4 regions of the Mesorhizobium sp. 2RAF45 genome follow, and region 3 is predicted to be linked to each of the others. Evidence: riboswitches for the same ligand, from Rfam matches in the RefSeq annotation. Region 3 holds a riboswitch; each other region holds the start of a gene.
The links. Region 3 has a riboswitch for cobalamin ahead of AB4Z43_RS02900 (DUF1636 family protein). Riboswitches for the same ligand answer to the same signal wherever they lie in the genome.
Positions count from the first base shown of each region.

Region 1: another riboswitch for cobalamin. It lies ahead of AB4Z43_RS13340 (DUF1636 family protein); the one in region 3 lies ahead of AB4Z43_RS02900 (DUF1636 family protein).
Region 2: another riboswitch for cobalamin. It lies ahead of bluB (5,6-dimethylbenzimidazole synthase); the one in region 3 lies ahead of AB4Z43_RS02900 (DUF1636 family protein).
Region 4: another riboswitch for cobalamin. It lies ahead of AB4Z43_RS11805 (aromatic ring-hydroxylating oxygenase subunit alpha); the one in region 3 lies ahead of AB4Z43_RS02900 (DUF1636 family protein).

Region 1 covers NZ_JBFRGG010000004.1:68,729-76,002, forward strand. Annotated here, with positions in the region: gene AB4Z43_RS13310 (LacI family DNA-binding transcriptional regulator) at 1-30, shown strand, start outside; gene AB4Z43_RS13315 (sugar ABC transporter ATP-binding protein) at 27-1,544, shown strand; gene AB4Z43_RS13320 (ABC transporter permease) at 1,544-2,599, shown strand; gene AB4Z43_RS13325 (substrate-binding domain-containing protein) at 2,669-3,658, shown strand; gene AB4Z43_RS13330 (DMT family transporter) at 3,786-4,745, opposite strand; gene AB4Z43_RS13335 (class I SAM-dependent methyltransferase) at 5,033-5,680, shown strand; cobalamin riboswitch at 5,890-6,095, shown strand; gene AB4Z43_RS13340 (DUF1636 family protein) at 6,118-6,585, shown strand; gene AB4Z43_RS13345 (ABC transporter ATP-binding protein) at 6,582-7,274, shown strand, end outside.
Region 2 covers NZ_JBFRGG010000006.1:123,290-130,563, reverse strand. Annotated here, with positions in the region: gene dxs (1-deoxy-D-xylulose-5-phosphate synthase) at 1-1,609, opposite strand, end outside; gene AB4Z43_RS18270 (pirin family protein) at 1,711-2,631, opposite strand; gene AB4Z43_RS18265 (DUF2277 domain-containing protein) at 2,672-2,938, opposite strand; gene AB4Z43_RS18260 (exodeoxyribonuclease VII small subunit) at 3,038-3,289, opposite strand; gene AB4Z43_RS18255 (histone deacetylase family protein) at 3,293-4,219, opposite strand; cobalamin riboswitch at 4,341-4,520, shown strand; partial or broken gene bluB (5,6-dimethylbenzimidazole synthase) at 4,524-5,195, shown strand; gene AB4Z43_RS18245 (hypothetical protein) at 5,315-6,298, opposite strand; gene AB4Z43_RS18240 (TetR/AcrR family transcriptional regulator) at 6,394-7,002, opposite strand; gene AB4Z43_RS18235 (MFS transporter) at 7,123-7,274, shown strand, end outside.
Region 3 covers NZ_JBFRGG010000001.1:581,472-588,745, reverse strand. Annotated here, with positions in the region: gene cobG (precorrin-3B synthase) at 1-356, opposite strand, end outside; gene cobN (cobaltochelatase subunit CobN) at 353-3,874, opposite strand; gene cobW (cobalamin biosynthesis protein CobW) at 3,893-4,930, opposite strand; gene AB4Z43_RS02900 (DUF1636 family protein) at 4,933-5,361, opposite strand; cobalamin riboswitch at 5,401-5,605, opposite strand; gene AB4Z43_RS02895 (winged helix-turn-helix domain-containing protein) at 5,635-6,834, opposite strand; gene AB4Z43_RS02890 (NADH-quinone oxidoreductase subunit A) at 7,167-7,274, shown strand, end outside.
Region 4 covers NZ_JBFRGG010000003.1:486,330-493,603, forward strand. Annotated here, with positions in the region: gene AB4Z43_RS11795 (alpha-ketoglutarate-dependent dioxygenase AlkB family protein) at 49-678, shown strand; gene AB4Z43_RS11800 (2Fe-2S iron-sulfur cluster-binding protein) at 778-1,875, opposite strand; gene AB4Z43_RS11805 (aromatic ring-hydroxylating oxygenase subunit alpha) at 1,896-3,143, opposite strand; cobalamin riboswitch at 3,258-3,458, opposite strand; gene AB4Z43_RS11810 (DUF680 domain-containing protein) at 3,955-4,152, shown strand; gene AB4Z43_RS11815 (DUF680 domain-containing protein) at 4,225-4,428, shown strand; gene AB4Z43_RS11820 (DUF680 domain-containing protein) at 4,496-4,732, shown strand; gene AB4Z43_RS11825 (ABC transporter ATP-binding protein) at 4,818-5,930, opposite strand; gene bglA (beta-galactosidase BglA) at 5,962-7,274, opposite strand, start outside.

The sequences.
Region 1 (7,274 bases), on a different contig from region 3:
CATGAGGTCAGCCCCATGAGGTCGGCATGAGCGCGCCGCTGCTTTCCGTCACCGGTGCGGTCAAGCGCTTCGGCGGCGTCCAGGCGCTGCGCGGCGTCGACTTCGACCTCAAGGCGGGCGAGATCCATGCGTTGCTTGGCGAAAACGGCGCCGGTAAATCGACGCTGATGAACCTGTTGTCGGGCGTCTACACGCCGGACGAGGGCACCATCCACATCGACGGCAAGCAGGTAGCCTTCAACAACCCGCGCGAGGCGCAGGCGGCCGGCATCGCCACCATCTTCCAGGAACTCGACCTGGTGCCGACACTCGACGTCGCCGCCAACCTTTTCCTTGGCCGCGAGTTGATGCGGCCCGGTGGTTTCCTCGACGTGCCGGCAATGCGCAGCGAGGCGCGCAAGCGTCTCGAAGCCATCGAATTGGCCATCGATCCGGCCAGCATGGTGGCGAACCTGTCGATCGGCCAGCGCCAGGTCGTGGCCATCGTCAAGGCGCTGTCCTACGCCTCGCGCGTGCTGATCATGGACGAGCCGACGGCCGCACTCACGGTAGGTGAGGTCGACAGGCTGTTCGACATCATGCGCAAGCTCGCCGCCAGCGGCGTCGGCATCGTCTACATCTCGCATCGCCTCGAGGAGGTACCGCAGATCGCCGACCGGGTGACGGTCATGCGCGACGGTCGCGTCGCGGGCGTCACCGAGCCGCACGCGCCGCAGGCCGAACTGGTCCGGCTTCTGGTCGGCCGGCCGCTGGATGAGCTTTATCCCGAACGGTCGACGAAGGCCGGCAAGACACTGCTCAGCTTGCGTGATGCCAGCTTCAGGCTCGCCCATGAAAGCGCCGGCTGGCAGCCGCCGAGCGGCGTCTCGCTCGACGTCAAGGCGGGCGAGATCGTCGGGTTGGCCGGCATCATGGGGGCAGGGCGCACCGAACTGCTCAGCGCGCTCTATGGCACCGGCCTGTCCGGCCGTTGGGAAGGCGAGGTTGCTATAAATGGCCGGCCTGTAAGGCTGGATTCGATCAGGGCGGCCCGCGCGGCCGGCATCGCCTTCGTCACCGACGATCGGCGCGGCAGCGGGCTGATGCTCAGAATGGCGGTGGGCCTCAACCTGGTCATGTCGGTGATCCGCCGCATCTCGCCCTTCGGCCTGATGTCGCAGCGCCGCCAGGCGGATGCGGTGAAGCAGTCCTTCGGCCAGTTCGATATCAGGCCGAAGAATCCCGACATCGCCGTCGGCGCGCTGTCCGGCGGCAACCAGCAGAAGGTGGTGCTGGCCAAGGAGATTCTCGGCAATCCCCGGCTGCTGCTGCTCGACGAACCGACCCGCGGCGTCGATGTCGGTGCCAAGGGCGAGATCTACGCGCGGCTGAGGCAGTTGGCGGCGCAGGGGCTCGGAATATTGGTCGCGTCCAGCGAGATGCCGGAGCTCATCGGCCTGTGCGACCGGATCGTGGTGCTGCGCCAAGGGCGCAACGTGGCGGAATTCATCGGCGGCGTCGACGAGCACACGGTGCTTGACGCGGCAAATGGCAGGGAGGCCTGATGTCTGAACAGAAGATTTCGGTGACAGCGAGCCCCGCTGTGCCGGCGGCAGCGCCCAAGCATCGCGATCCGCTCGCCCTTGTGGTGCGCTTCCAGAGCCTGATCGGCCTGGTGGTGGTGGCGATCGGCGGCATCATCTTCTCGCCGCGCCGGCACGGCCAGATCCTGTTCCTCGATCCCGACAACATCGCCAACATCGTGCGCGCCGTGTCGGAAACCGGCATCATCGCCATTGGCATGACCTTCGTCATCATCACCGCCGGCATCGACCTGTCGGTTGGCGCGGTGCTCGGCCTGTCCAGCGTCGTCACCGCGTCGATGATGATCTCGGGTGGATTCGGGCTCATTCCCACCATCCTCGCCGTGCTCGTCATGGGCATCGTCTTCGGCGCCATCCAGGGCACTATCTCCACCCGCTTTCGGCTGGAGCCGTTCATCGTCACGCTTGCTGGCTTGCAGGCGGCGCGCGGCCTGGCGCTGGTCGTCTCGGGCAACCAGTACATCAACATTTCCTATGGCGACGGGCCGGGCCTGGCACCGCCTGTGTTTGCGATCCTCGGAGAGCGGCTGTTCAACAACACCGTGCCGGTCGCCACCATCGTCTTCATCGTCTTTGCCGCGATCGCAACGATCGTGCTCAACACGACGCGCTTCGGCCGCTATGTCTTTGCCGTTGGCGGCAACGAGCGCGCGGCGCGCATTTCCGGCGTGCCCGTTTCGATGGTGAAGATCTCGGTCTATGCCATCACCGGTTTTGCTTCGGCTCTGGCCGGCATCGTGCACGCCGGCCAGTTCAATTTCGGCAGCGCCAATGACGGCATGGGCTACGAACTGACAGCCATCGCCGCCGTGGTCATCGGCGGCACAAGCCTGTTTGGCGGCGCCGGCTCGATGGTCGGCACCGTGGCCGGCACCATCATGCTGGGCGCGCTCGCCAACATCCTGCAGCTCAACAACATCACGCCGGCAATGCAGTTACTCGCGACCGCCGCGATCATCGTGCTGGCGGCAGTGCTTCAATCCCTCGTTCGCCGCCGCGAGGGTTTGGGTCGTTAGGAGGAAGGCGGCAACAAAGTCGAAGTCAACCAAGGTCTGGCCCCCGGCCCGACGAGGAGGAGAGTGAGTATGAAGACCACAAGACAAGGAACGAGGCGCACGCTTCACGCCGTGCTTCTGGCAGGCGCGGGCCTGTGCATTGCGGGATCCGCCCAGGCTGCAGACCCGATGGTCAAGGCCTGCGCCAAGGACGGCCAGTTCATCATCGGCTTTTCGCAGGCCAACAATGCCGAGCCCTATCGTCAGCACGTCAATGACGAGCTGACCGCGGCGGCCAAGGCCGTGCCGGGCTTCACGCTGCAGATCGCCGACGGCGCCGGCAACGTCAACACGCAGACCTCGCAGGTCGACAATTTCATCACCCAGAAGGTCGATCTGCTGCTGATCTCGCCCTTCGAGGCGGCACCGCTGACGCCGGCGGTGAAACGCGCCATGGATGCCGGCATCCCGGTCATCGAGCTCGACCGCAAGACGGTCGGCGATCCCGGCAAGGACTACACCGCCTTCATCGGCGGCGACAATTACAAGATCGCGCTCGAGGCCGGCAAATACACCGCCAAGACCTTGCTGCCGGATGGCGGCGAGGCGGCGGTGCTGGAAGGCTTGCCGAGCTCGACGCCGGCGGTTGAGCGGCTGAACGGCTTCAAGGACGGCGTCAAGGAGAATGCCAAGATCCAGGTCGTCGCCGAGCAGGCCGCCGACTGGGTGCCGGACAAAGCCCAGACCGCCTTTGCCGCCATGCTGCAGGCGCATCCCGACATCAAGGTGCTCTATGCCTCCAACGACATGATGGCGGCCGGCGCGCTGCTTGCCGCCAAGGGAGCTGGCAAGGACGTCAAGATCATCGGCACCGACGGCCTGCCCGGACCGGCCGGCGGCATCGAGGCCGTCGCAAAAGGCGACTGGGCGGCGACCTTCACCTATCCGACGGGCGCCAAGGAAGCGATCGAGATGTCGAAGAAGATCCTGCTCGACTGCGCGACTTCGGTGGAACCAACGGTGACGGTGGAAACGACCGCGATCACGGCGGAGAACGCCAAGCAACTGATGGGGAAGTGAGGGCCGGAGAGCCCGGCATTGAACTTGATGCGCAAGGCCCCGGAAGGGGCCTTGTTCGTTTTGGGAGGGCCTGCCGAAGAATGGCAACTTCATGGCGCACTTCGGTCATTCGCGCGGCTATAGATTTCTACGCCACGCGTGGTTGAGCTGGCCTGGGTTTGACCACGGTGGCGAGTATGATGCCGGCGACAATGAAGGCCGCACCGACCAGATCGTAATCGTGCAATTCCTCGCCGAGCAGCAGATAGGCAAGCATGGCGACGAACACCGTCTGCAGGTAGAGCAGCATGCTCGCCCGACTCGCGCCGAGTGTTTCCACGCTTTTGTTGTAGAGATAGTACATCAAGGCGCCGCCGGGTCCTGCCAGATAGGCGAGCGCGAGAATGCTGTGGACGTCCATGGCGGAGCGTGCGTCGTTGAACAATTCCCACAAATGGAAAGGCAACGCGACCAGCGCACCGGCGCCGAGCAGCAGCACGACCATCGGCAGGAGTTCGATGCCGAATTTGGCACGGCGCAAAAGCACGGTGTACAGGCCCCAGCAGAACGCGCTGCCGACGATCCACAACTCGCCGGCGTTGAACTCGAGTTGCAGCAGCGCCGTCAGGTTCCCGTGGGCAACGATGAAAATCATTCCGGCGAGCGCAACCAGCGCGCCAAGCGACTTCCACAATCCGAGCGGTTCGCCAAGCACGAAACGCGCGAGCACCATCGTCATGACAGGCGAAAGCGCCATGATGATGCCGGCCGTGGTGGCGTTGGTGTCGTTGAGGCCATGGTAGATCATACCCTGGCATAGGGTGAGGCCGATCGCCCCTACGGCGACGACCTCCAAGGCGCGAGTTCGCAAAAGCCCAATCATGGCGTCGTGATGACGGTGCACAATCGGCAGTAGGATGGCGCAGGCAAGCGTCAGCCGCCAAAAGCAGAGGCCCCAGGGCGGCATTTCAGGCGCCACCCATTTGGCCGCGATATAGACACCAGCCGAAAGCAGCCAGCACAGGATGGCGGCCGGATAGCCGGTCAAGGAGGATATGGGGCCGACCGCGGGTTGCGCGGCTTGATGCGCTATCGGCATTGCCTGCATGTCATGTCCTCCCCTTCGATGACGTCTGCCGACGGGGTAACATAACCTGCGTCGTTGGGTCATGCATCCGTTTTGAAGGGTGAGGTCGCGTACGCTTTTACTTTGGTATCGGGAGGTCGCGTGTCAGCTTTTCGCGTTGCATAGCCTGGCAGTGGCGGTTGGCAGTCGACCCAAATGTGACATTTAGTTCTGGTCGCGCTCCTGCCAGAATTTGGCATCCCGCCCCAACTGCTTACCTTGCGTTCAACTCCGCCATATAAGCATTCGAAATCCCGGGGGCGCCGCGAATGCTAGACAACTACAACCTCGACCGCTTCGGCGTGATCCACCAGATCGACGCCACGCCGATCACATACGACAAGCAATACATTTCCTATTACGAGGATCTGAGCGACCGGACCATCAAGCTCGGCTATCAGCGGCTTGGCTGGGTGCTGGGGATCACCGGTGAGATACCGCGGTCCGTGTTGGAGATTGGCTATGGCACCGGCACCTTCATTGAGGCCGCCAAGATTACCGGGGTTGCCGACTGTGCCGGCTGCGACATCACCAAATTTCCGCTGCCCGAGGGCGTCCGCTTTGTCGATTGGGACGAGGCGCTCGCCGGCTCGTGGGATCTCGTCGCCATGTTCGACGTGCTCGAGCACATTCCGGATCTGGGTTTCCTCGCCCGCCTTCAGACCCGCCACCTGGCCATCGCCGTCCCTTATTGCCGCTGGCGTGAACTCGGCGCCGATGGCGATGCGTGGTTCCGGACGTGGCGCATGCGTCTGCCCAACGAGCACCTGCACCATTTCGACCGTGACTCGCTGGTGGCGCTCCTCGCGCATTACGGCTTCGAATGCGTGACGCTGAATTGCTTTGAAGACGGGATCAGACTGCGGCCAGGCGAAGCGGGTCCAAATATTCTGTCAGGCTTTTTTAGAAAGCTGTAGCGCCGGTTTCCCTCGGCGACCGCGGCCAGGTGTCATGCCTCCTGCCTGGTGACCACTCGCGGCTGAAAACCGAGGTACCGCCGAAGACTTATTGCGCGAGGACAGGGGTTGACATCGTCGAGAAATATCGCTTCAAAGTAATGTTATTACATATTCTACGCAGCGCAGCGACATCGCAAAAAACCCATTGCGATGCGATCGATGGAAATCTACGGTGGGTGCGTGATGGTCCCCGCGCCGAAAGGCAAGGGGTGAAAAGGGAACACGGTGAGACCCGCAGAGGTCGAGACCGTGGCTGCCCCCGCAACTGTAAGCGGTGAGCAAGATCCGACGTGCCACTGGCCGGCAAGGCTGGGAAGGCAGGATTGCGCTGAGACCCGCGAGCCAGGAGACCTGCCATCACCGAGTTGACCGGACGGGGTGTGCCGGGAGGAGACGTGGACGTCGGTCTTGTCGTCCGGCTCGCCAGCATCCTTCCGTCGCTAGTTTTGGAAAGTGACGGAAAGTTGGACGGCGCCATCGATCATCGCATCATCGTGTGCACGCTTTGCCGTGACATCCCGACCGGCATCAGGTCGGGCGAAAGCCTGTGTGCCGATCTGCGCTCCCGGCTCGCGGCCTGCCAGGAACCCGCTGTGGCGCATGGCTTCACGATCGAAGGCGTCGAATGCATGGCGGGCTGTGCGCGGCCGCTGACCGTGGCCTTCCAGGCGCCAGGCAAGGCTTCCTATCTCTTCGGCTGCATCGACGCCGAGGCCGACGCCGGCGATCTCGTGCGATTTGCCAGGCTTTACGCCTCGCTTGCCGACGGCTGGTGCAATTCCGGACAGCGTCCGCCGCGGCTGCCGGGCAAGACGCTGGCTCGTATTCCCGGACCGGCCAAGGTTGAGGGCAACAGCCGATGACAACGCCGCTTCTCGAAGCCCGCGAACTCTGCGCGACGGCGAATGGCCGCGACCTGGTCCACGCCGTCAGCCTGTCGGTGGCCACAGGCGATCGCCTTGCCATCATCGGCCCCAATGGCGCCGGCAAGACCACGCTGCTGCGCATGCTGTCGGGCATGCTCAGGCCAAGTTCCGGCGAGGTGAAGCTTGGCGGGCGCCGCCTGGACAGGATCTCGACCGCCGAGCGGGCCCTGCACGTCGCCGTTGTCGGCCAGACCGACCAGCCGGACCCGCGGCTGGCGGTGATCGACTATGTCGAGCTCGGCCGCGTCCCGCATGCCGGACTAAGGCGCAGGAGCGAGGAGCGCGACATCGTCGTCGACGCGTTGCGCCGGACCGGCCTGTTGCCGCTGCTTGGCCGCAGCATAGGCTCGCTGTCGGGCGGTGAACGCCAGCGCGCCCAGCTGGCGCGCGCCATCGCGCAGCAACCGAAAGTGCTGTTCCTCGACGAGCCGACCAACCATCTCGATCCGCGCGCCCGCGGCGAGCTGCTCGAGCTCGTGGCCGGCTTCGGCATGACGGTGATCGCGGTGCTGCACGATCTGGCTTTGGTGGCGCCCTTCGCCACCAGGGTTGCGGTGATGAACGAAGCGCGGCTGCATGCGCTGGCCGCGCCGCGCGAGGCGCTGACCCAAAAGCTGATCCGCGAG
Region 2 (7,274 bases), on a different contig from region 3:
CAACGGTGGTGGAAAGCCCGGCCGCGCCGAGTTCCTCGGCAGCTATCAGGCAATCCTGCAGGCGCGTGCCGAAGGACAACAGCGCCACCTTTGTGCCTTCCCTGACGATGCGGCCCTTGCCGAGTTCGAGAACCGAGCCGCGCTCCGGCATGTCGACGCCGACGCCATTGCCGCGCGGATAGCGGAAGGCGATCGGGCCGTCATCATAGCTTGCGGCGGTGCGCACCATATGGCGCAGTTCCGCCTCGTCAGCCGCCGCCATCACGACAAAGCCCGGCAGGCTTGCCAGGAAGGTGGTGTCGAAGGCGCCGCAATGGGTGGCGCCATCGGCGCCGACGAAGCCGGCGCGGTCGATCGGGAAGCGCACCGGCAGTTTCTGGATCGCGACGTCATGGACGACCTGGTCATAGGCGCGTTGCAGGAAGGTCGAATAGATCGCCGCGAACGGCTTGTAGCCTTCGGTCGCGAGACCGGCAGCGAAGGTCACAGCATGCTGTTCGGCAATGCCGACATCGAAGGTCCGTGACGGGAACACTTCGCCGAACAGATCAAGCCCTGTGCCGCTCGGCATGGCGGCAGTGACAGCGACGATGCGGTCGTCCTCGCGGGCTTCCTGGATCAGGCTCTCGGCGAACACCTTGGTGTAGGCCGGTGCGTTGGCCGGCGCCTTGGCCTGCGCGCCGGTGATGACGTCGAACTTGTTGACGCCGTGATACTTGTCCGCGGCGGCTTCCGCCGGCGCATAGCCCTTGCCCTTCTGGGTGACGACATGGATCAGCACCGGGCCTTCGCCATTGTCGCGGACATTCTTCAGCACAGGGATCAGATGCTCGAGATTGTGACCGTCGATCGGGCCGATGTGGTAGAAGCCGAGCTCCTCGAACAGCGTGCCGCCGGTGACGTAGCCGCGCGCATGCTCAACCGCCCTTGTGATCGCACGATCGGCGCGCTTACCGAGATAGGATGTCAGCTTCTTGCCGAAGTCGCGCAGGCCGGCATAAGCCTTGCCCGAGGCGAGCCGCGCCAGATAGGCGCTCATCGCGCCGGTCGGCGGCGCGATCGACATGTCATTGTCGTTGAGGATGACGATGAGTCGGGCATCGAGCGCGCCGGCATTGTTCATCGCCTCATAGGCCATGCCGGCCGACATGGCGCCGTCGCCGATGACGGCGATGACGTTGTTGCGGCCGCCGGAGAGGTCGCGGGCGGCGGCCATGCCGAGGCCGGCAGAGATCGATGTCGAGGAGTGGGCGGCGCCGAAGGGGTCGTATTCGCTTTCGGCGCGGCGGGTGAAGCCGGACAGGCCGCCCTCCTGGCGCAATGTGCGGATGCGGTCGCGGCGGCCGGTCAGGATCTTGTGCGGATAGGCCTGGTGGCCGACATCCCAGATCAGCCGATCGTCCGGCGTGTTGAAGACGTAATGCAGCGCCACCGTCAGTTCGACCACGCCGAGGCCGGCGCCGAGATGGCCGCCGGTGCGCGACACCGCGTCGACCAGTTCGAGGCGAAGCTCGGACGCCAGTTGCGGCAATTCGCTCTCGTCAAGCGCGCGCAGATCCGCCGGAATGCGGACCTTGTCGAGAAGCGGCGTATGCGGCGTTGCGTTCACGGGTGCTCAGGCTTTCTGTTCAACGGCGGGATAAGCCGCCGGCCGGCGAAAGTAAATGCGTGTCGGTGACGCGGATCAATCAGATCCCCTCGCCGATTTCCTCAGCTTTCCGGCAGCGGGATGAACTCTTTCTCATCTCCAGGAACGATATCGAAGCGTCCCGTCTTCCATTCCTGCTTGGCCTGTTCGATGCGCTCCTTCGACGAGGAGACGAAATTCCACCAGATGTAGCGCTGCGAGCCAAGCGAGGCTCCGCCGAAAAGCATGAAATGCGCACCGATGTGCGACGATATGATGATCTCGTCACCGGGCCGGAACACCAGCAACCGCTCTGCCGGAAAGACGTCGCCCGAAATCGCGACCTCGCCTTCCAGCGTGTAGATGGCGCGCTCTTCCGCGTCGGCGGGAATCTTTATACTGGCGCCCGGCGCCAGCCTAAGGTCGGCGTACAGTGTCTCGGAATCGGCTCTCACGGGGGAGCGCAACCCTTGAAAATCGCCGACGACGATGCGGCCGCGGACGCCTTCGGCATCGATCTCGGGCAGCCGCAAGGCAGCGGTGTTCTCGAAGACCGGGGCCACTTCCTCCTTGCCATCGGGCAAGGCGAGCCATGTTTGCAGGCCGGAGATCGACATCGGCGCTCCACGCAATTCCTCCGGCGTGCGCTCGGAGTGGACGATGCCGCGGCCGGCGGTCATCAAATTCACGTCGCCCGGCTGGATCACCATTTCGGTGCCCAGGGAATCGCGATGACGGATCTTGCCGTCGAACAGATAAGTCACCGTCGACAGGCCGATATGCGGGTGAGGACGGACATCGAGAGCCTGGCCTGCCCGCAGGATCGCCGGACCCATGCGATCGAAGAAGATGAATGGCCCGACCAGCCGCCGCCTGGCGGTCGGCAGAGCGCGGCGCACCTCGAAGCCGCCAATGTCCTTGGCATTCGGGATGACCATCAGTTCGATCTGGTCGCTGGCAAAGGCGTCGCCGGCTTCAGGGTCTTTTCCGGGAAAGAAGCTCATGGGCTCTCCTTGTCAGCGGTCGAGGACCGCTCTGGCCGCATCAGGCAAAGCGGATCGCCGCTTTTGCCCGCAGTTTGGCCGCCACCTCTTCGCGGTTGCGCGGGTGCTGATTGGTTTCGAGCGAATCGAGAAGTTCGCGCGCCGATGCCGCAATGACTTCGACGGCGTGATCGAACGCATGCTGGTTCTGTTTCGAGGGCCGTGTCGTTCCGCTCAGCTTGCGAACGAACTGAAGGGCCGCGTCGCGCACTTCGTCATTGGTTGCCGGCGGGTCAAAATTGAACAGGGTCTTGATGTTTCTGCACATCGCTTCCGTATCTCCTCTTGTCCTGGAGCCGTTTCAATCGGGACGAGCTTAATCCTCAACCTTGATCGTGTCCAAAAACCGGTAAGGCTACTCCGCGCCTCAATCCGCGTCGAGCGGCTCGGTTCCGACCGGCTTGCCGTCGCGCGACAGCCTGATCTTCTCGACCTTGTCTTCGGCGGCCTTCAGCAGCCGGTCGCAATGCGCCTTCAGCGCCTCGCCGCGCTCGTAGATCTTGATCGACTGGTCGAGCGGCACGTCGCCACGCTCCAGATCATCGACGATCTTCTCCAACGCGTCGAGTGCCTGTTCGAAGCTCATCGCCTTGACGTCTTCGTTGGTTTCACCAGCCATCATTCATCCTTTCATCAGTCGCCCGACATGGGCGGCGACCGAAAATGCCAGTCCCTGCAGATCGTAGCCGCCCTCGAGCAGGCTGACGAGCCGGTTGCCGCTGTGGCGCGCGGCGCGCTGCATCAGCTGGCCGGTCGCCCAGTCGAAATCGTCCTCGGTCAGATTGATCTCGGCCAGCGGATCGCGGTGATGCGCGTCGAAACCGGCCGAAATGATGATCAGATCGGGCGCGAAATTGTCGAGCGACGGCAGCACCCGCGACAGGAAGGCATCGCGAAACACCTCACTGCCGGTCTGCGGCGCCAAGGGTGCATTGACGATGTTGCCGGCGCCGGTCTCGGTCTTCGCGCCAGTGCCGGGATAAAGCGGCATCTGGTGCGTCGAGCAATAGAGAACCGAGGGATCGTCCCAGAAAATATCCTGCGTGCCGTTGCCGTGATGGACATCCCAGTCGACGACGGCGACACGCTCGGCGCCATGCTTCTTCTGCGCATAGCGCGCCGCAATCGCCGCCGTGTTGAAGAAGCAGAAGCCCATTGCGGTGGTCTTTTCGGCATGGTGGCCGGGCGGCCTTGCGGCGACGAAGACATTGTCGGCGCGGCCTGCAAAGACGTCGTCAACAGCGGCGTTGGCCGCGCCGATCGCGGCGATCACCGCCTGCCAGCTCTTCGGGCTGGCGGTGGTGTCGGCATCGATGCGGGCAATACCCTCTTCGGGAATGGCGGCACGCACACGGGCGACGAAATCGGCGGGATGGGCGTAGAGGATGGTGGCCTCGTCGCCCTCCGGCGCTTTGACACGATCGAGCGCGGCAAAAGCCTCGTCGTCGAGCACGCGCTCGATGGCGCGCAGGCGGTCCGGCCGCTCGGGGTGACCGGGCGGTGTGATGTGTTCGAGGAAGATCGGATGCGTGTAGAGACGGGTTGTCATGCTCCCTATCTAGTGCCCCGGCGCCGCGATGGCCATGCATTGCAGCTTGATGGCTGGGGAAAATCGCGCCTGCGTCCATTGGCGTCGCTGCGGGGATTGGCGCGGCCGAGCCTTCGGCGTAAGGTCGCCGCTACTGCCTGGTGCCCGTCGCAAGCGGGAGAATCGGGAACACGGTTGAATTCCGTGGCGTGCCCAACGCTGTGAGGGGGACCGCGCCGGTAAATGCCACTGTCGATGACGGGAAGGCACCGGACGCGGGTTGATCCCAAGCCAGAAGACCGGCCTGGCAGGCATCGTCATCCGCATGGTCAGGCGGACGGCATTGATAGCGATCGCAAGGGGACACGCGATGCCGGAACACATGACCGCTGCTTCAGGTGACGAGTTTGACCAGATGGCGCGCGACGCGGTTTACCGCGCCATGTTCACGCGGCGCGACGTGCGCAGCCATTTTCTGCCCACCGGGCTCGACGACGCGGTGCTGGCGCGGCTTCTGCTTGCCGCCCACCATGCACCGTCGGTCGGCTTCATGCAGCCGTGGAATTTCATCGTCATCCGCGACGCCGCGCGACGGGCTGATGTGCGCGACCTGTTCCTGGCCGCGCGCGAGCAGGAATTGCCTGAAATCGAAGTGGAAAGACAGGCGCTCTACCGCAAGCTCAAGCTTGAAGGCATCTGCGAAAGCGCCCTCAACATCTGCATCACCTGCGACCGCGAGCGCTCAAAAAACTCGCCGCTGGGACGTTGGCACAATCCGGAGATGGATCTCTACAGCACGGTCTGCGCGGTGCAGAATTTCTGGCTGGCCGCGCGTGCCGAAGGCGTCGGCGTCGGCTGGGTCAGCATCATCGAGCCGCAAGCGTTGAAGAGCCTGCTGTCCATTCCCGAGCACGTGACGCCGATCGCATATCTCTGCGTCGGCCGGGTTTCCGAGTTCGCATCCAAACCGGACCTGGAAACGCATGGCTGGGGCCGGCGGCTGCCGCTGCCCGACCTGATCATGAGCGAGACTTTTTGCGGGCAAGGAGAGACGCCACTCAAGTCAGCGGTGGCGCACCTCAACACGGTTGCTGCTGCGCAGGCGAATCCCGCCGATCAGTGCGTCGCGCCGGCCGTGCCCCAGCGCGAGCCGCCAAAGGAGGCCAGCGCCTTGTCCTTCAACTCTCGGAACTTCGACGACGCCTCGGCCAGCCGGGCATCCCAGGCCGGGTCAGGCACCTGGCCGGCGATGGTCTTGAAATAGACCTGCATCAGGCAGGCGATGGCGAAGGGCTCGATGAAGGCCGCCTTGAAGGCCCAGGCAAAGACGATGGCGAGCACGAAAGCCCAGCCGGCGAGTTGCCCTGGCATGAGGAAAAGAATGGCGGCGGCCGGGGCCAGCATCAGCAGGAAGATGACGAAGGAGACACCCCACATGATGACCGCCAGCCAGACGGCGTTCTTGATCATGGTCTTGCCGTTCTGGGCGTAGAGCACCACGCCTTGCCGAGCGGTTTCGAACGGTGAGGACGAATTGATGCGGATGTTGTAGCCGAGGATGATCTCGTCGACATAGGTGAGTGACAGGCGGATCACCGTGTTGATGAAGGAGACCAGGCCGCTCAGCCCCGGAATGGGCAGGAAGGCGGCGATGCCGCCGAGCAGGCCGGTGATGGCGCGGATGGCGCCCTTGACCAGCTGGTCGACGACGAAAAGGATGTTGGCCTCGGCGAAGCGCTCGGTCACGACCTGCCTGGCATAGGCGATCTGGTTCTGGCCGTCGGGAACATCCCGGCCATCAATCAGATGGACCATCACGGCGATATGGCCGGCCTTGACGACGTAGAGGATGTATTCGCGGATCCAATAGACGGCGATCGAAACCACGCCGAAGCCGACCACCCCGCCCCACAGGGCAAAGGACATCGGCCCGTCAGGATCGGTGGAGATATGGCCGACGCCATAGCCGACGGAAGCGCCGGTGCCGGTCGCCATGATGTAGGCCAGCGTGATGCCGAAATAGACGATCATGCGGAAGACAATGAAAGGCCAGGTCCGAACCATGATGGACACCGACCTGCCGATATCGAAATCCCACATGTCCCGAATCTCCCCTCAGAGATGGCTGGGAAGGATGCGCTCACCCCGAGGATTGTCAATCATGAGCGGTGGACAGCGGTGCGCCCAACGAGGATTTAGTTCTGTTGCGAACCCGGTTTTCTGAGCAGTCCCTCGAGCAGTTGCTTGAACGCCGCAACCACTATCTTCGACGTCGCTTCGGGGTCGTTAGAATTGGCGATCCGCTGCGCCGCCTGGCTGCTCGCCCCGTTGATCAGCCGTGCGGCGGTCTCGGGGTCGACGCCCGGGACGACCACCCCCTCCCCTTGCAGCGCGGTCAGATGATCGGTCATTGAGCCGACGCAGGCATTGGCATTCGACCATTGCGCCGGATCGCCCAAGACGGCCGGACCGTCGCGGAACATGATGCGCTGGATTTCCGGCTCCAGCGCCATTTCGATATAGGTCGTGCATTCGTCGACGAAATGCTGCCAGCGGGTCGGCGCTCTCGACGCCACCTCATTCACCCGGGCCGCCATCTCGCCGTCGATTTCGGCGATAACCGCCTCCAGCAGTCCCTTCTTGTCGCCGAAATGGTGATAGAGGGCGCCGCGCGTCAGCCCGGCCGATGCCGTGAAATCATCCATCGACGCCTCGGCATATCCGATCGTGCCAAAGGCCTGGCGGGCCGCAGCAATCAGCTTGGCGCGCGTTTCGGCGATCATTTCCTTGCGGGGTCTGTGCATTTCCGTCTGGTCCTATTCACATACGTTCCGTATGCCAATTGACATACGTCGCGTATGCTCTATCTAATCCTCATACGCTTCGTATGTAATTGTCGAACCGCCCTTTGTCGAGGAACCCCCATGCAAAACCCCTATTCAGAAATCTTCCGCGCCCCTGGAGCGAGGGGCTTTGCGGCCGCCGGCTTCATGGCGCGCCTGCCGATCGCCATGGCGCCGATCGGCATCGTGGCAATGCTGTCGCAGACGCGTGGCGAATACTGGTTGGCGGGTGC
Region 3 (7,274 bases):
ACCGCCACCCTGACCCGCTCAGCCAGTGGTCGTGGATCGGCAACCTCCTGCGGATCGATGCCCGCCAGCGGCCCCGTCTCGATCGGCACGCCGGTGCGCACCGCAATGCCCAGCGCGTCGACCTCCGCCGCCAGCAGCGCAGCGCTATCCGCCGTCAACCCGCGAATCTGCAGGCTGCCGCGCGCTGTCACTTCCATGATGCCGTTGCCATGCCGCAGGGCGGATTCGGCCAGACCGATCAACAGCTTCGGCGAAAATGCTCCAGCAACCGGGTTGAGCCGCACCAGCAGTCCATCGCCGGTCTGCATCGGCGCCGACAGGGCCGGGCAGGCGCCGCGACGTGAGAAGGCGTTCATGCCGCCACTCCCAGCGCCTCGGCCTCTGCAATCAGCGCGGCGAGATCGTCGTCGATGGAATTGCGCAAGGGATGCCAGAGGCCGCGCCGGCGCGCCGACAGGAAACGCTGGGCAATGACTTTCGCCGCCGCCGGGTTTTCCCGAAGGATAAAGGCGCGAACATCCGCGTTGCCGACATAGGCGTCGTGCACGGCCTCGATCAGCGCGCCCGATATGGCATGCGTGGTTTCGGCGAAGCCGACCAGCCGGTCGACCGTCTCGGCGAATTCAGAGGCGCCGCGTGGGCCGTGCCGCATCTGGCCTGAGATGAAGCGGGCATTGACAGCGCGGGCGCGCACCACGCGCGATACGGCCTCACTGATCGAGCGCGGCTTCGGCATTTGCGGGTCCGTCGTATCGAGCACGATGACGTCGGCATTCCGGCCAAGCGCCGCAAGCGCGGCTGAAAAGCCGCCGATGAAGGCGACGTCGGCGGAGCCTTCGAGAATGTCGCGGCCGGGGTCGTCGCCGGTGTGGACCAGAAGATCGGCCTCGGCGATGCGGGTTTCGAAGGCGCCGGGCGCGGAGACGCCTTCGCCGCCTTCGCCGCCATAGGCGTGCGAGGTGGCGTCGAGATAGGCACGGCCGATCTCTTCACGCGCGCCCCAGTCGCCGCTCGACAGGAGATTCTCGACGCCGGCGCCATAGGTGCCGGGTGAGGTGCCGAAAATGCGCGGGCTGATCTTGCCATCGGCGCGGGTCCGGGCCGCGAGCGGGTTTTCCGAATCTTCTTCATCGCGGGCGGCAACGGCGTTGGCGGCGGCGTCGATCAACGCGATCTGGGTCGGGAACATGTCGCGGAACAGGCCCGATATGCGCCAGGTGACGTCGACGCGCGGGCGGCCGAGCGTCGCCGGCGGCAGCACTTCGATGCCGGTGATGCGGCCGGTGGCGGCATCCCATTGCGGCCGGCAGCCCATCAGCGCCAGGCCTTGCGCGATCTCCTCGCCGCCGGTGCGCAATGAGGCCGAGCCCCAGAGATCGATGACCAGCGAACGCGGCCAGTCGCCATGCGATTGCAGATAGCCGCGCACGACTTCTTCCGCCGCCGCCTTGCCCAGATCATAGGCGGTCGGCGTCGGCATGGTGCGTGGATCCGACGTGAACAAATTGCGGCCGGTGGGCAGCACGTCGGAACGTCCGCGCGCCGGCGCGCCGGCCGGGCCGGCCTTGACGTGGCGGCCATCGAGCGCGGCAAGCAGCGCCGACCTTTCAGCCTCGGCACTTTGGCGGCGCATAGCGTCGGGCTCGTCGTCAGCCGCGCGGCCATAGATATGCAGGCCATCCTTGATGGCGAAATCCTTGAGGTCACAGAGCCAGGCATCGATGCGGCGCAGCGCTTCGTCGGGCGCGTCGGTCCTGGCGACACCGGCTTCGGCGGCGAGGCCAGTTTTCTGCGCGGTGTCGACGATCAGTTTTGCCAGGCGGTCGCGGCGGCGGCGGTGGAGGCCGTCGGCCTGGGCGTATTCATCGACTAGGCGCTCGAGTTTGTGCTGATCTTCGTCAAGTCCCGCACCGGCCAGCGGCGGTGGCAGATGACCGAGGGTGACGGCGGCGATGCGCCGCTTGGCTTGTGCTGCCTCGCCGGGATTGGAGACGATGAAGGGATAGATGACGGGCATGGCGCCGGTGACGATCTCGGGGAAGCAGGCCTTCGACAGCGCGACAGTCTTGCCCGGCAGCCATTCCAGCGTGCCGTGGGCGCCGACATGGATCAGGGCGTGGACGCCGAGAGATTTGCGCAGCCAGAGGCCGAAGGCGAGCAGGGCGTGGCGTGGCGGGAGTGTCGGGTCGTGATAGTCGGCGCGGCGGTCGGCCGAGCGGCCGCGATCGGGGGCGAGGGCGACGGTGATGTTGCCGAAGGTCGTGGCGCGGAAGGGGAAGTGCAGCGAGGTCGGCGCTTGAACACCCCCCTCTGTCCTGCCGGACATCTCCCCCGCAGGGGGGGAGATTACGCTGTCATCTCTGCCCTCGCCAATCTCCGACGTTGCAAGAGTGGCCTTAGCGCTGAAACTGCCAATCTCCCCCCTTGCGGGGGAGATGTCCGGCAGGACAGAGGGGAGTGCCTCGCGCAAATCTGTCTTGTCTTCCGCTTTCCCCCACGCCGCCTCAACAGCAGTCATTGCCTCGACAGGCAGGTCTCGTGAAAGGTCGAGATACTCATCCAATCCCAACCCACCATCGCCCCGCTCCAGCAAATCCAGCAATTCTCGAGGCGATTGCGGGATCCCTTCAACCCCGTAGCCCTGTTCCTTCAGGTCATGCAGCATCGCCAGCACGCTCGACGGCACGTCGAGGCCGACGGCATAGCCGGTACGGCCAGGCGCGCTGGGATAGTCCGGGATCAGGATGGCGAGCTTGCGCGTCGCGCGGGGCGTCTCCTGCAGGCGAATGAAGGCTGCCACGCGGTCAGCGACCTGCGCGACGCGATCCGGTTCCGACCGGTTGGCGAAGGCGCGGTGGCCAAGCGCGGGATCGACATCGCTTTCACCCTTGAAGGAAATCGCGCCGGCGAGGATGCGGCCGTCCAGTTCTGGCAGCACGACATGCATGGCGAGGTCGGCGGGCGCCAGGCCACGCTGGTTATTCTCCCAGATGTCGCGGCGGGTGGTGGCGACGATGACCTGGAAAACGGGCACGCCGGCGCGGTCGAACAGGGTTTCAACGCCGGGTTCGGCGCCGGAAGCGAAGGCGGTCGCGGCGATGATGGCAACGGGTCTGAGCTTGGCGATGGCGGTTTCCGCGAAGGCCAGGGATGTCGGGTCTTTGAGGCCGGAGACGAAGATGGGGACAGGCGTCATGCCGCGCTGCCGCAGCGCGTCGAAAAGGGCGTCGATGGGTGCGACGTCGGCGGCCAGCAGCATCGAGCGGTAGAAGAGAATGGGCACGACCTTTCCCTCTCCCTCAAGGGCGAGGGGGACGACGCCGCGGCCTGGCTCGTAGTAGCCGGCCTTCGGCACCGCCACCGGCTCAACAACGGCCGCGTCCTGCCCAGCCAGCCTGGCCAGCCGCTGCACCAGCGCGCCCATATTGGCCGGGCCGCCCTCGCGGAAATAGCCGAGCAGGGCGTCCAATTCCCAGCGCGGCAGGGTCGAGGCTTCGATCAGCCTGATATCCTCGTCATGGCTTTCACCGGGCAGCAGCGCCAGTTTTATGCCGCGTTCCCGAGCGGTCGAGGCCAGCTGGTCGCAGCCGTAGCGCCACCAGTCGTAGCCGCCGAGGATGCGTACCAGGATGATCTTGGCGTGGCGGGCGACGCTGTCGACCCAGAGGTCGACGGACATAGGGTGGCGCAGGTCGCGAAGCGCCGCCAGCCGCATCGAGGGCAAACGGCCGGCATCCGCCTTCCAGGCGGCCGCCAGTCCGGCGAGGTCGCTGTCGGTGAAGGACAGGCCCACGATATCCGCCGGCGTCTGCCGCAGATCGACCGGCTCGGCGAGATCGTCGAGCGAGGCGGAGGTCGTGGTGAGGATATGCATCGCGGCCCGTGTCTGAAATCAGCCGGCGAGTATACGCTCGATTGCCGGGCGGTTCAGCCCCTTGAGGCCGATGACGACCAGGCGCGAACGGCGGTCGTCCTCGGCGGTCCAGGCGCGGTCATAGTAATGATTGACGCGCGGGCCGACGGCCTGCAGCAAGAGCCGCATCGGCTTGCCGCCGACCTCGACGAAGCCTTTCACGCGCAGCACGTTTTCCTGTTCGGCGGCGGCCGCGACGCGTTGTGCCAGCTCATCCGGATTGGCGATCGAGGGAATGTCGACGATGAAGGTGTCGAAGTCGTCATGCTCGTGGTCGAAGGCGCCGTCATGATGGGATTTGCGGTTCTCGATGTCGTCCTCGACGGCGAGGCCGAGCCCGAGCAGCACGGAGGGATCGACCTTGCCATGCGAGGTCGGCACGATCTTCACGGCACGGGCGGAGTGTTCGCCGATGATGGCGTTGGCGCGGGCCGAACCGGCGGCATCCATCAGGTCGCTCTTCGACAGGATGATCAGGTCGGCGCAGGCGATCTGGTCCTCGAACAGTTCCTCGACCGGGTCGTCATGGTCGAGGCTCTCATCTTGCGCGCGCTGCGCCTGCAAGGCGTCCATGTCGTTGGCGACCCGGCCTTCGGCCAGTGCGGGACCGTCGACCACGGCGATGACGCCATCGACGGTGACGCGGCTCTTCACCGTCGGCCACTGGAATGCCTGGACCAGCGGCTTGGGCAGGGCCAGGCCCGAGGTCTCGATCAGGATGTGATCGACCTTGGGGTTGAGCGACAGGATCTGGTCGAGCGCCGGCACGAAATCGTCGGCCACGGTGCAGCAGATGCAGCCATTGGCCAGTTCGACGATGTTTTCCTCCGGGCAGGTGTCGATGCCGCAGCCCTTCAAAATCTCGCCGTCGATGCCGATGTCGCCGAACTCGTTGACGATGATGGCAATGCGCTTGCCGCCGGCGTTTTCCAGGAGATGGCGGACCAGCGTCGTCTTGCCGGCACCAAGGAAGCCGGTGACGACGGTGCAGGGGACGCGGGTGACGGAAGCGCTCATGATCAATCCTTCAGCAGGTTGAGGGGAGGAATGCGGGCAACGAGGCCGCGCTTGAGAGAATCAGGCCGACCGCGCCATGGAATGAGGCCGTCGGTCGAGGTGGCGAAGAGTTTGGCGCCGGTGACGAGGTCGGCGCCGCTGGTCGCGCTCAGGTCGCCGAAGACATAGCTCCAGCAGCCGTCGCGCAGGATCGCGGCGCTCAGCCGGCGCTTGCAATTGCCGAGGCACTCGACCGTGCGGATGCGGATGTCATCGCCTGCAGCGGCTTGGCGCGTGTCTTCGGCTAGCAGTTCGCCGGCGCGGGGATGGGCGTCGGAGCCGGTCTCGTCGCGGCAGGAGGCGCAGACGATGACGGTGACGCCGGCCAAGGCATCGCCGTCGGCGGACGAATTGTCCGCTGTGCCAGCCGAAAAACTGCTGTTCTGGTCCAAAAACCGGGCTCCTTGCCCGGAAACCCGCCGGGCGATCGGATTCTTTTGTCGCAGACGGCAGGTCTCCTGGCTCGCGGGTCATCGCCTTGGGTGCCGCCTTCCCGGGAACGTCCCAGTGGCTTTCGGCCTTGGCTCTTCGCTTACAGTTGCGGGGACAGCCGCGGATTTGAGATCGAAATCCCGCACCGCATTCCCTCTTAGCCCCTGCCGTTGCGGGCAAGGGACCGTCTGGAGCGGATTTAGGCTTTTGCAGGCAGCGGTGTCAACGCGCGGCTACGACATGGCGATGTCGGCGAGCGCCGGACCCAGATCGCCGGCGGGTGTCACTTCGATGCGTTCAAGGCCAAGCCAGCCCTGCATCTGCTGCAGTTCCTCGAAGAGTTGCGCGGCGGTTTCAGGTGGCGCGCCGGGTTCGGCGTAGGCGGCGTGGATGCGCAGGACGCTGGCCGGCCGGTCAGCCTTGAGGTCAACGCGGGCGACGATCCGGTCGCCGAGCAGGAAGGGCAGGACGTAATAGCCGTATTGGCGCTTCTCAGCCGGCGTGTAGATCTCGATGCGGTAGTGGAAATCGAACAGCCGCTCCGAGCGCGAGCGCTCGAAGACGACCGGGTCGAACGGCGCCAACAGTGCGCGGGCCTCGATTTTCCGGGGCAGGCGGGCGTCCTTATGAAGGTAGGCCGGCTTGTCCCAGCCCTCGACACGCACCGGCAGCAATTCGCCCAGCTCGACCAGTTCCTCCAGCCGGCCTTTCATGTCGGCCGGCGATAGCCGAAAGTAGTCGCGCAGGTCGCCTGATGTCGCCACGCCATGGGCGCGGGCAGAAATGCGCAGCAATTCGCGGTGCGCGTCCTCGGCTGGCGGCACGGGCAGGTCGAGGATCGCCTGCGGCAGCACGCGCTCGGGCAAATCATAGAAGCGCTCGAAGCCGCGGCGGTGCGCCGTGGTGATGCGCCCGGCCCAGAACAGCCATTCGAAGGCATGCTTGGCATGGCTCCAGCCCCACCAGCCGCCCGAACCTTTCTGACCTTCCAGCGCCGAAGCGGCGATCGGGCCGCGCGCAGCGACCTCGCGGTAGATCTCTTCTATATAGGCGGCGTGCTCGCGGCCCCATTTGGCCAGGCCCAGATACATCTCGTCGCCCTGCTCGGCTCGCTGCATGCGCCAGCGCATCAGCGGGTAGGTCTCGACCGGCAGGAAGGAAGCCTCATGCGCCCAGTATTCGAACACCGTGCGCTTGCGCGTCACGGCGGCGTTGTCGAGCAGAGCGAGCGGGTAGGGGCCAAGGCGCGAATAGAGCGGCATATAGTGAGCGCGCACCACCGCGCTGACGGAATCGATCTGCAGCAGGCCGGTGCGCGAGAGCACGCGGGCGAAGTGGCGGCGATCGGGTGTGCCATTTGGGCGGGGATCGAGAAACCCCTGTGCGGCGAGCGCGATGCGCCGGGCCATGGCAAGCGAGATTTTTTCCTTCATGCAGGTATCACTCTGGGCGCTTCTGCTGTGGGTCTGACGGGTGATTCCAGCCCATGCTAGCAGGGTTTTAGCGGCAACCCTGTCAGGAGAGAAAAGTGGAGTAAAAAACGAAGGAAATCAAACAAGAGCGGATCGGACCAGTTTGTCCGGATATGCCGTCCAGGTCGGCGTTTTGAACAAGGTTTGACTTGCTTCGCTGGAAGTGCTGCGCTAACCCTCGCCGCGTTGCAGCATAGGCCCCTTAAAACGGTTCAGCGGTTAATCTGTCACGCTTCCGCATTAAGGTCCGGTGCTGTAATCAAAGTGGATTGGCGCCAACGGAAAGCCGCTGCATGAACGCACTTCTCAGTTCGTACCTGCCCATCGTCCTGTTCATCGGCGTGGCGCTGGTCGTCGGCCTGGCGCTGCTGGCCGCACCGTTCCTTGTGGCCTACCGCAAT
Region 4 (7,274 bases), on a different contig from region 3:
TGATGGTGGCATCTTGCGGGCTCGAACCATCTCAAGGTGCGCTATTCCATGCTCGTTCTGCCCAACGGCGTCCGCCACATGCCGGCCTATCTCTCCCGCGCTGTTCAGGAGGCGCTGGTCGAAGAGGTGAGAGGCATCATCCAGCAGGCGCCGCTGTTCGTCCCTGCCATGCCGCGCACCGGCAAGGAGATGAGCGTGCGCATGACCAATTGCGGCCCGCTCGGCTGGGTCACCGACAAGGAGCGCGGCTATCGCTACCAGCCGACGCATCCGCTGACAGGAGAGCCATGGCCGCCGATCCCGGAGGGCCTGCTCGAGCTGTGGCGGCAGGTGTCGGGCTATCCGAATCCGCCGGAGGCCTGTCTTATCAATTTCTACACGGCCGACGCGAAGATGGGCCTGCACCAGGACCGCGACGAGGCCGATTTCTCGGCGCCAGTCGTCTCCGTCTCGCTGGGCGACGATTGCCTGTTCCGGGTCGGCCAGACGACGCGCGACGGCGCCACCAAATCGTTCAGGCTGAAGAGCGGCGACGTCGTCGTGCTTGGCGGCGAGGGCCGTCTCGCCTTCCACGGCGTCGACCGCATCTATCCCTCGACCTCGGCGCTGCTCAAGAACGGCGGCAGGATCAATCTGACGCTGCGGCGGGTAACGAAGCCGCACGAGAACGCCTTATAAGCCGCTCCCGAGGCACGTCCCTATCAAGGTCGCAAGGGTCCTGGAAACAACAGCCGCAACTGCCTGGCAAGGCTGCGGTGCCGGGGCCGCCCGACGCTGTCACGCCTCGATTTCGAGAGCCGAAAGCGGCTTCGAGCAGCAGGCGAGGATGAAGCCGTCATCGATCTCGTGATCGAGGATGCCGCCATTGTGGCTCATCTCGACGGCGCCGGAGACTTTCTTCACCTTGCAGGTTCCGCACAGGCCGAATTCGCAGGCCGCTGGGATCCGCACGCCCGAGGAGCGCGCCGTCTGCAGCACGGTCTGGCCGGCGACGCACTCGGCATCGACATCCGAAAGCGCGAAGCGGATCGGTGTGGCCTCGACGGGAACGGCAATGCCGTCTTCCCCGGGCGACGCGAACGGCGCCGGGACTTCCTCCACCGCGGGGGCGGCAAAGCTCTCCTGGTGGTATTTCGTCATGTCGAAGCCGGCGGCTTCAAGCATGCCGCGCACGGCGCGCATGAAAGGATCCGGACCGCAGCAGAAGATCTCGCGTTCGCGGAAATCGGGCGCCAGCAGCGGCAGCCGGATCGCGTCGATGCGGCCCATATGGCCGTACCAGCCCTCGCGGCTCGACCGCTCCTCGATCATGAAGCCGAGCGACAGGCCCGGCATATGGCCGCCGAGCAGTTCGAGCTCCTTGCGGAAGATGATCTCTTCCGGGCGACGCGCGCAGTTGACGAAGCCGACATCGGTCCATGGCGCGCAATCGTTCAGCCAGCGCAGCATCGACATCATCGGCGTCACGCCGGAGCCGGCCGAGATGAACAGATATTTGGCCGCCGGATGGCTGTGCAGCGAAAAATCGCCGCTCGGCCCATAGGCCTTGACGTGCGAACCGGGCACCAGGTGATCGAACATCCAGCGTGTGCCGGTGCTGCCGGCCTGCGCCTTCACCGTCACCGCGATCGAGAACGGCCGCGACGGCGACGACGACAGCGTATAGGTGCGCATCAGCGGTCCGTCCAGCGTCGGCAGTTCCAGCGTCACGAACTGGCCCGGCTTGTAGCGGAACCAGGTCTGGTTGTCGGAGCGGAAGGTGAAGGTCTTGACGTCAGGCGCCTCGTCGCTGACGCCGATCACTTCCAGCACCTGCAGCCTGTCGTTCCAGGGCGCCATCTGGTCGAGATGGCGATAGAGGCCAAGATCCGTCATCGCGTTCATCCCCAAACCCCTCAGGCGACACTGCGCAGGGCCGGCCGGCCATCGTCGGCAAGGCGCGGACCGATGAAGCGGGCGTACCAGTCGACAAACTGGATCACGCCGCCCTCATGCAGCTCCGAATAGGGGCCGGGTTCATAGGCCGGCGACTGGATGCCGAAGGCGTTTTCCTCGACGATGCGGCGATCCTGGTCGTTGGTCTCGGTCCAGACATGGGTGAGTTCGGCAAGATCGTAGTCGACACCCTCGACCGCATCCTTGTGAACCAGCCATTTGGTCGTCACCGCGGTTTCCGTGGCGCTGATCGGCAGCACGCGGAAGGTGACGGCGTGGTCGCCCAGAATGTGGTTCCACGTCGTCGGATAGTGATAGAGCAGCAAGGAACCGATGCGGTCGGCGGAGACGCTGTCGGACAGGTTCTTCTTCACCGCCCGCTTGCCGGTCATCGTGTAGCTGACCGCATCGCGCAGCAGCGGCGCGCGGGTGGCGCGGTATTGCCCGGCCGGATCTATGCGGAACTTGCTCGGCAGGCCGGCCGCTTCGCATTTGGCCCAGTGTGCCAGCATCTCCGGATCGCTGTCGGCGCCTTGCACGCCGGTCACCGTCGGGGCTTCCGGGAAGGTTTTGCACAGCTCCGGGTGATTGCCGGCGCAGTGGTAGCACTCGCGGTTGTTTTCCCAGACGAGCTTCCAGTTGCCCTTCTCGACGATCGTGCTCTCGAAGGCGATCTTGGCTTCGCTGAGCCGGTGCGGCTTGAGATAGGGTTCGATCATCGCCCGCATCGGCGAGAAGTCGGCGGGTTCCTTGGCCAGGCAGATGAAGATATAGCCGGCCACGCTTTCGCAGGCGACCGGCTTCAGGCCGAACTGGCTCTTGTCGAAACCGTCGGCCATCTGGCGGGCAAACAGCAGCCTTCCGTCCAGCTCATAGGTCCATTGGTGATAGGGGCAGACCAGCTTGGCGGCCATGCCCTTGTCGGTGTTGCAGACGCGGCTACCGCGGTGGCGGCAGGAATTGTGGAAAGCGTTGATCTTGCCCTGCTGATCGCGCACCAGCACGACCGGATAGTCGCCGATCTGCACGGTGATGAAGCTGCCGGGCTTGGGCAGTTCGCAATCATGGCCGACGAACAGCCAGTCGCGATACCAGATCAGCTCCATGTCGAGCTTGAAGAAATCGGGATCGGTATAGAAGGGCTGCTCGAGCGAGAAGCCCTCTCTGCGGCTGTTCAAGAGCCTCAGCATATCGTTGCGCGCATCCATGTCCTGTCCTCATACTTCAAGGACTGAACTGGTGGTGATTGAGGAAGGATGAGACGCAGGCCGGCGAAAGCCGGGCGCGCGCCATCCGCCTCTTGACCGCCCACCGCGATCAGTCGAGTTCAAAAATCTCGGGCTGGTTTCCGGGCTCTGGAGTGTCCTTGCGGACGGTCGCGACACCTTCCCAGGCTTTCGCCCAGTGGTCTCCCGTTGCGACTTGAACTCCACCACCGTTGCGGGGGCAGCGCCGGATTTTGACCGGCTTCCCAATTCTCCGCCCCGTCGTCACGAAGCGGCACCTGAGATGACATGATCTAATCACGACGGCGTTTGCGACATCGGCATGAAAGCGACATCGCATCCATGCGGCGCGACACGCATGCGCAACGATCTGGGCGCGGACAGCGGTCACGAAAATCGTCGTCGCCGATAGCTGTACTGGCTGTCAAAATCGACCCGGAACAGGGGCAAAAAAAGGTTAACGGTTTCGAAAAGTGACTATTAGAGGATTCTAAAATCGAACCGAACGGTTCGTTTCTGTTGACGGTGCGTGCAGGACGGTGTGAACACTGGACCTCCGATACAGTCTGTGATCTTGCGGCTGGCTTTTATTAAGTGATTGATATCAAGAAGAAAAATTTATGGCAAGGAAACCTCTGGCACAATTTCAAGTGGTGGATTCTTGGTCCACACGGAACAACTTCGTGATTGGAAACGGCGATCTGGCTTTCCCACATCGGGGCTGTCCGAACGACGCGATTTCAATCCCAAGACACGCCGCTAGACGGACGGAAAAAATACTGGAGTACTAAAAATGAAAAAGATTGTTCTCACTGCCGCCGCCCTTCTGGCCATTTCCGGCAGCGCCTTCGCTGGTAGCGACCACTACGGTTCGAATGCCGCCGCAGCCACGACTGTCGACAGCTCGTACACCGCTTCGACCAAGAAGTCGGAACCGGCTGCTCAGACGCCTGCCCAGGGCGCAGATCACAACCTCTTCGGCAATAACTAACAACGGGTCCCGGCTAATGGCGGGCTTTTCGCCCGCCGCTCTGGCCGATCTTGAGAAACTCAGGAGACTAACATGAACAAGCTCATCCTTGCTGCCGCCGCCGTCCTGGCCATTTCCGGCAGTGCCTTCGCTGGCAGCGATAACTACGGTTCCAACGGTGCCAACCAGCCGGCCGCTGCGGTCGACCATTCCTACACGGCTTCGGTCGACAAGTCGGCTCCGGCCACCCAGGTGCCTGCTCAGCAGGGCGCCGACCGCAACCTCTTCGGCAAGTAATGCCGGTTCACGGAAATGGCGGCGATGCCGGCCATTCCCGTGAAATCCAGAAATTCAGGAGACTAACATGAACAAGCTCATCCTTGCTGCCGCCGCCGTTCTGGCCATCTCCGGCAGCGCTTTCGCGGGCAGCGACAACTATGGCTCCAATGGCGCCAACCAGCCCGCCGCAACTTCGGTCGACAACTCGCGTACGGCTTCGATCCGCGAGAGCGGCTCGCCCGTCTACAAGCTGCTCAATTCGTCGGGCGACGTGCAGAAGTCCGCTCCTCAGGGCAGCGACCGGAACCTCTTCGGCCGTTAACAGCCGAAGCTGATCTCCAAAAAAAGAGCGGCGGGCCTGGCCCGCCGCTCTTTTTTGTTGCCTTGACCCAGCAGGACCGGCGGCCTCAAGCCGCTTTTGCTTCCGGCTTTTGCAGCGCGAAGGAATGTCCGTCCGCATCGAAGATATGCAGGTCCTCGGCATTGGCGCTCAGCCGCAATGTCGAACCGCGCTTGACCTCGACATTGCCCGGCAGTTTGGTCACCAGCGGCAGGTCGGCGCGGCCGATATCGATATAGACCAGCTGGACCTCGCCGAGCTGCTCGACATAGTCGACCGTTCCCTCGAACAGATAGTCCGCGCCGCTGGCAATCATCAGGTCTTCCGGCCGCACGCCGAAACTGACCGCCGCGCCCTTGGCCGAGGCCGGCGTCGTGATCGGCACCGTCGCCTTGCGGCCGCCGACATGGTTGACGACGGTCGGGTTGCCGGTCTTGTCGATGGTTGCCGGCAGGATGTTCATGGCCGGCGAGCCGATGAACTGGGCGACGAACAGGTTGCCGGGCTTCTTGTAAAGGTCCATCGGCGTGCCGACCTGTTCGACATGGCCGTCCTTCAGCACCACGATGCGGTCGGCCAGCGTCATCGCTTCGACCTGGTCGTGGGTGACGTAGATCATCGTCGTGTTGGGCATCGATTCCTTGAGCTTGGCGATCTCGATGCGCGTGGCGACGCGTAGCGCCGCGTCAAGGTTCGACAGCGGCTCGTCGAACAGGAACACCTTCGGATTGCGCACGATGGCGCGGCCGATGGCGACACGCTGGCGCTGTCCGCCCGACATCGCCTTGGGCAGCCGGTCGAGATATTTGGTCAATTGCAGGATTTCCGCCGCCTGGCGAACGCGGCGGTCGATCTCGGCCTTGTTCTCTTTGCCGATCTTCATCGAGAACGCCATGTTGTCGTAGACCGTCATATGCGGATAGAGCGCGTAGGACTGGAACACCATGGCGATGCCGCGCTTGGACGGCGGAACGTCGTTGACCACGTCGCCATCGATCTTGAGTTCGCCCGACGTGATTTCCTCGAGCCCGGCGATCGAGCGCAGCAAGGTCGACTTGCCGCAGCCCGACGGGCCGACGAAGACGATGAACTCGCCCGATTTGATATCGAGGTCGATGCCGTGGAGAATGTTGAGATTGCCGTAGGACTTCTTCACTTGTCTCAAATTGACATCGGCCATTGGTGTCCTCCCAGTGATTTCCTCAAAGATTTCAGTCTATGCGTCCGAACCAGGCGGCGTAGCCGCCAAGCTCGATCGAACCGGTGCTCGCCTGCCCCGAAAACCCATGTCCCGGCAAAGGTTGCAGGGATCGGCCGCCAAGGTCAACCTTGGCCGGCTTGGCGCCGAGGTTAAAGACGCAGACAACCTGCTCATTGCCGGCGCGGCGCGTGAAGGCGACGGTGTCGCCCTCGCTTTCGATGAAGGTGATGTCGCCCTTGGCCAGCGCCGGATGGGCGCGGCGGAAGGTCAGGAAGCGCCGGTAGTGCTCGAGCAGCGAAGCCTGGTCGCCTTGCTGGACATTGACCGCCTGCGCCAGATGCTTGGCCGGCACCGGCAGCCAGGGCTTGGCCAGGGAGAAGCCGCCATTCTTGGCGCCGCCATCCCACACCATAGGCGTACGGCAGCCGTCGCGGCCCTTGAATTCCGGCCAGAAGCGGATGCCATAGGGGTCCTGCAGATCCTCGAAGCGCAGTTCGGCCTCGCCCAGCCCGAGTTCTTCGCCCTGGTAGATGCAGACCGAGCCGCGCAGCGACATCAGCAAGGCCGAGATGACCTTGAGATAGGCGACAGGGTCGGCTTCGCCGGCGGCCCAGCGCGAGGCCGGGCGCATCACGTCATGGTTGGAAAACGCCCAGCACGACCAGCCGTCGCTGGCGACCTTGCCGAAAGCCTCCAGCACCGAACGCACCTTGGCGGCGCTGATCTTTTCCGGCGCCAGGAAGTCGAAGGAATAGCACATGTGCACGCGCTTGCCGCCGGCCGTATAGGCGGCCACGACTTCAAGCCCGCGCTGCGAATCGCCGACCTCGCCGACGGCCGCCGTCGCCGGATATTCGTCGAGCAGGGCGCGGAAGCGTTCCAGGAAGCCGAGGTTTTCCGGACGGCTCTTGTCGTAGAGATGGTCCTGGTAATTGTAGGGATTGACCGCCGGCGCGGTCTGGTCGTTGCGTTCTTCCGGCGGCAGCGGCGGATTGTTTTCCAGGCCCTGGCTGTGGAAGTAGAAATTGATCGTGTCGAGGCGGAAGCCGTCGACGCCGCGTTCCAGCCAGAAGCGGGTGACGTCGAGCAGCGCATCCTGGACTTCGCGGTTGTGGAAGTTGAGGTCGGGCTGCTCGGCCAGGAAATTGTGCAGGTAATATTGCTGGCGGCTGGTGTCCCACTGCCAGGCCGACCCGCCGAAGATCGACAGCCAGTTGTTGGGCGGCGTGCCGTCGGGCCTGGCGTCCGCCCAGACATACCAGTCGGCCTTGGGATTGCTGCGGCTCGACCGGCTTTCCTTGAACCAGGGGTGGATGTCGGCCG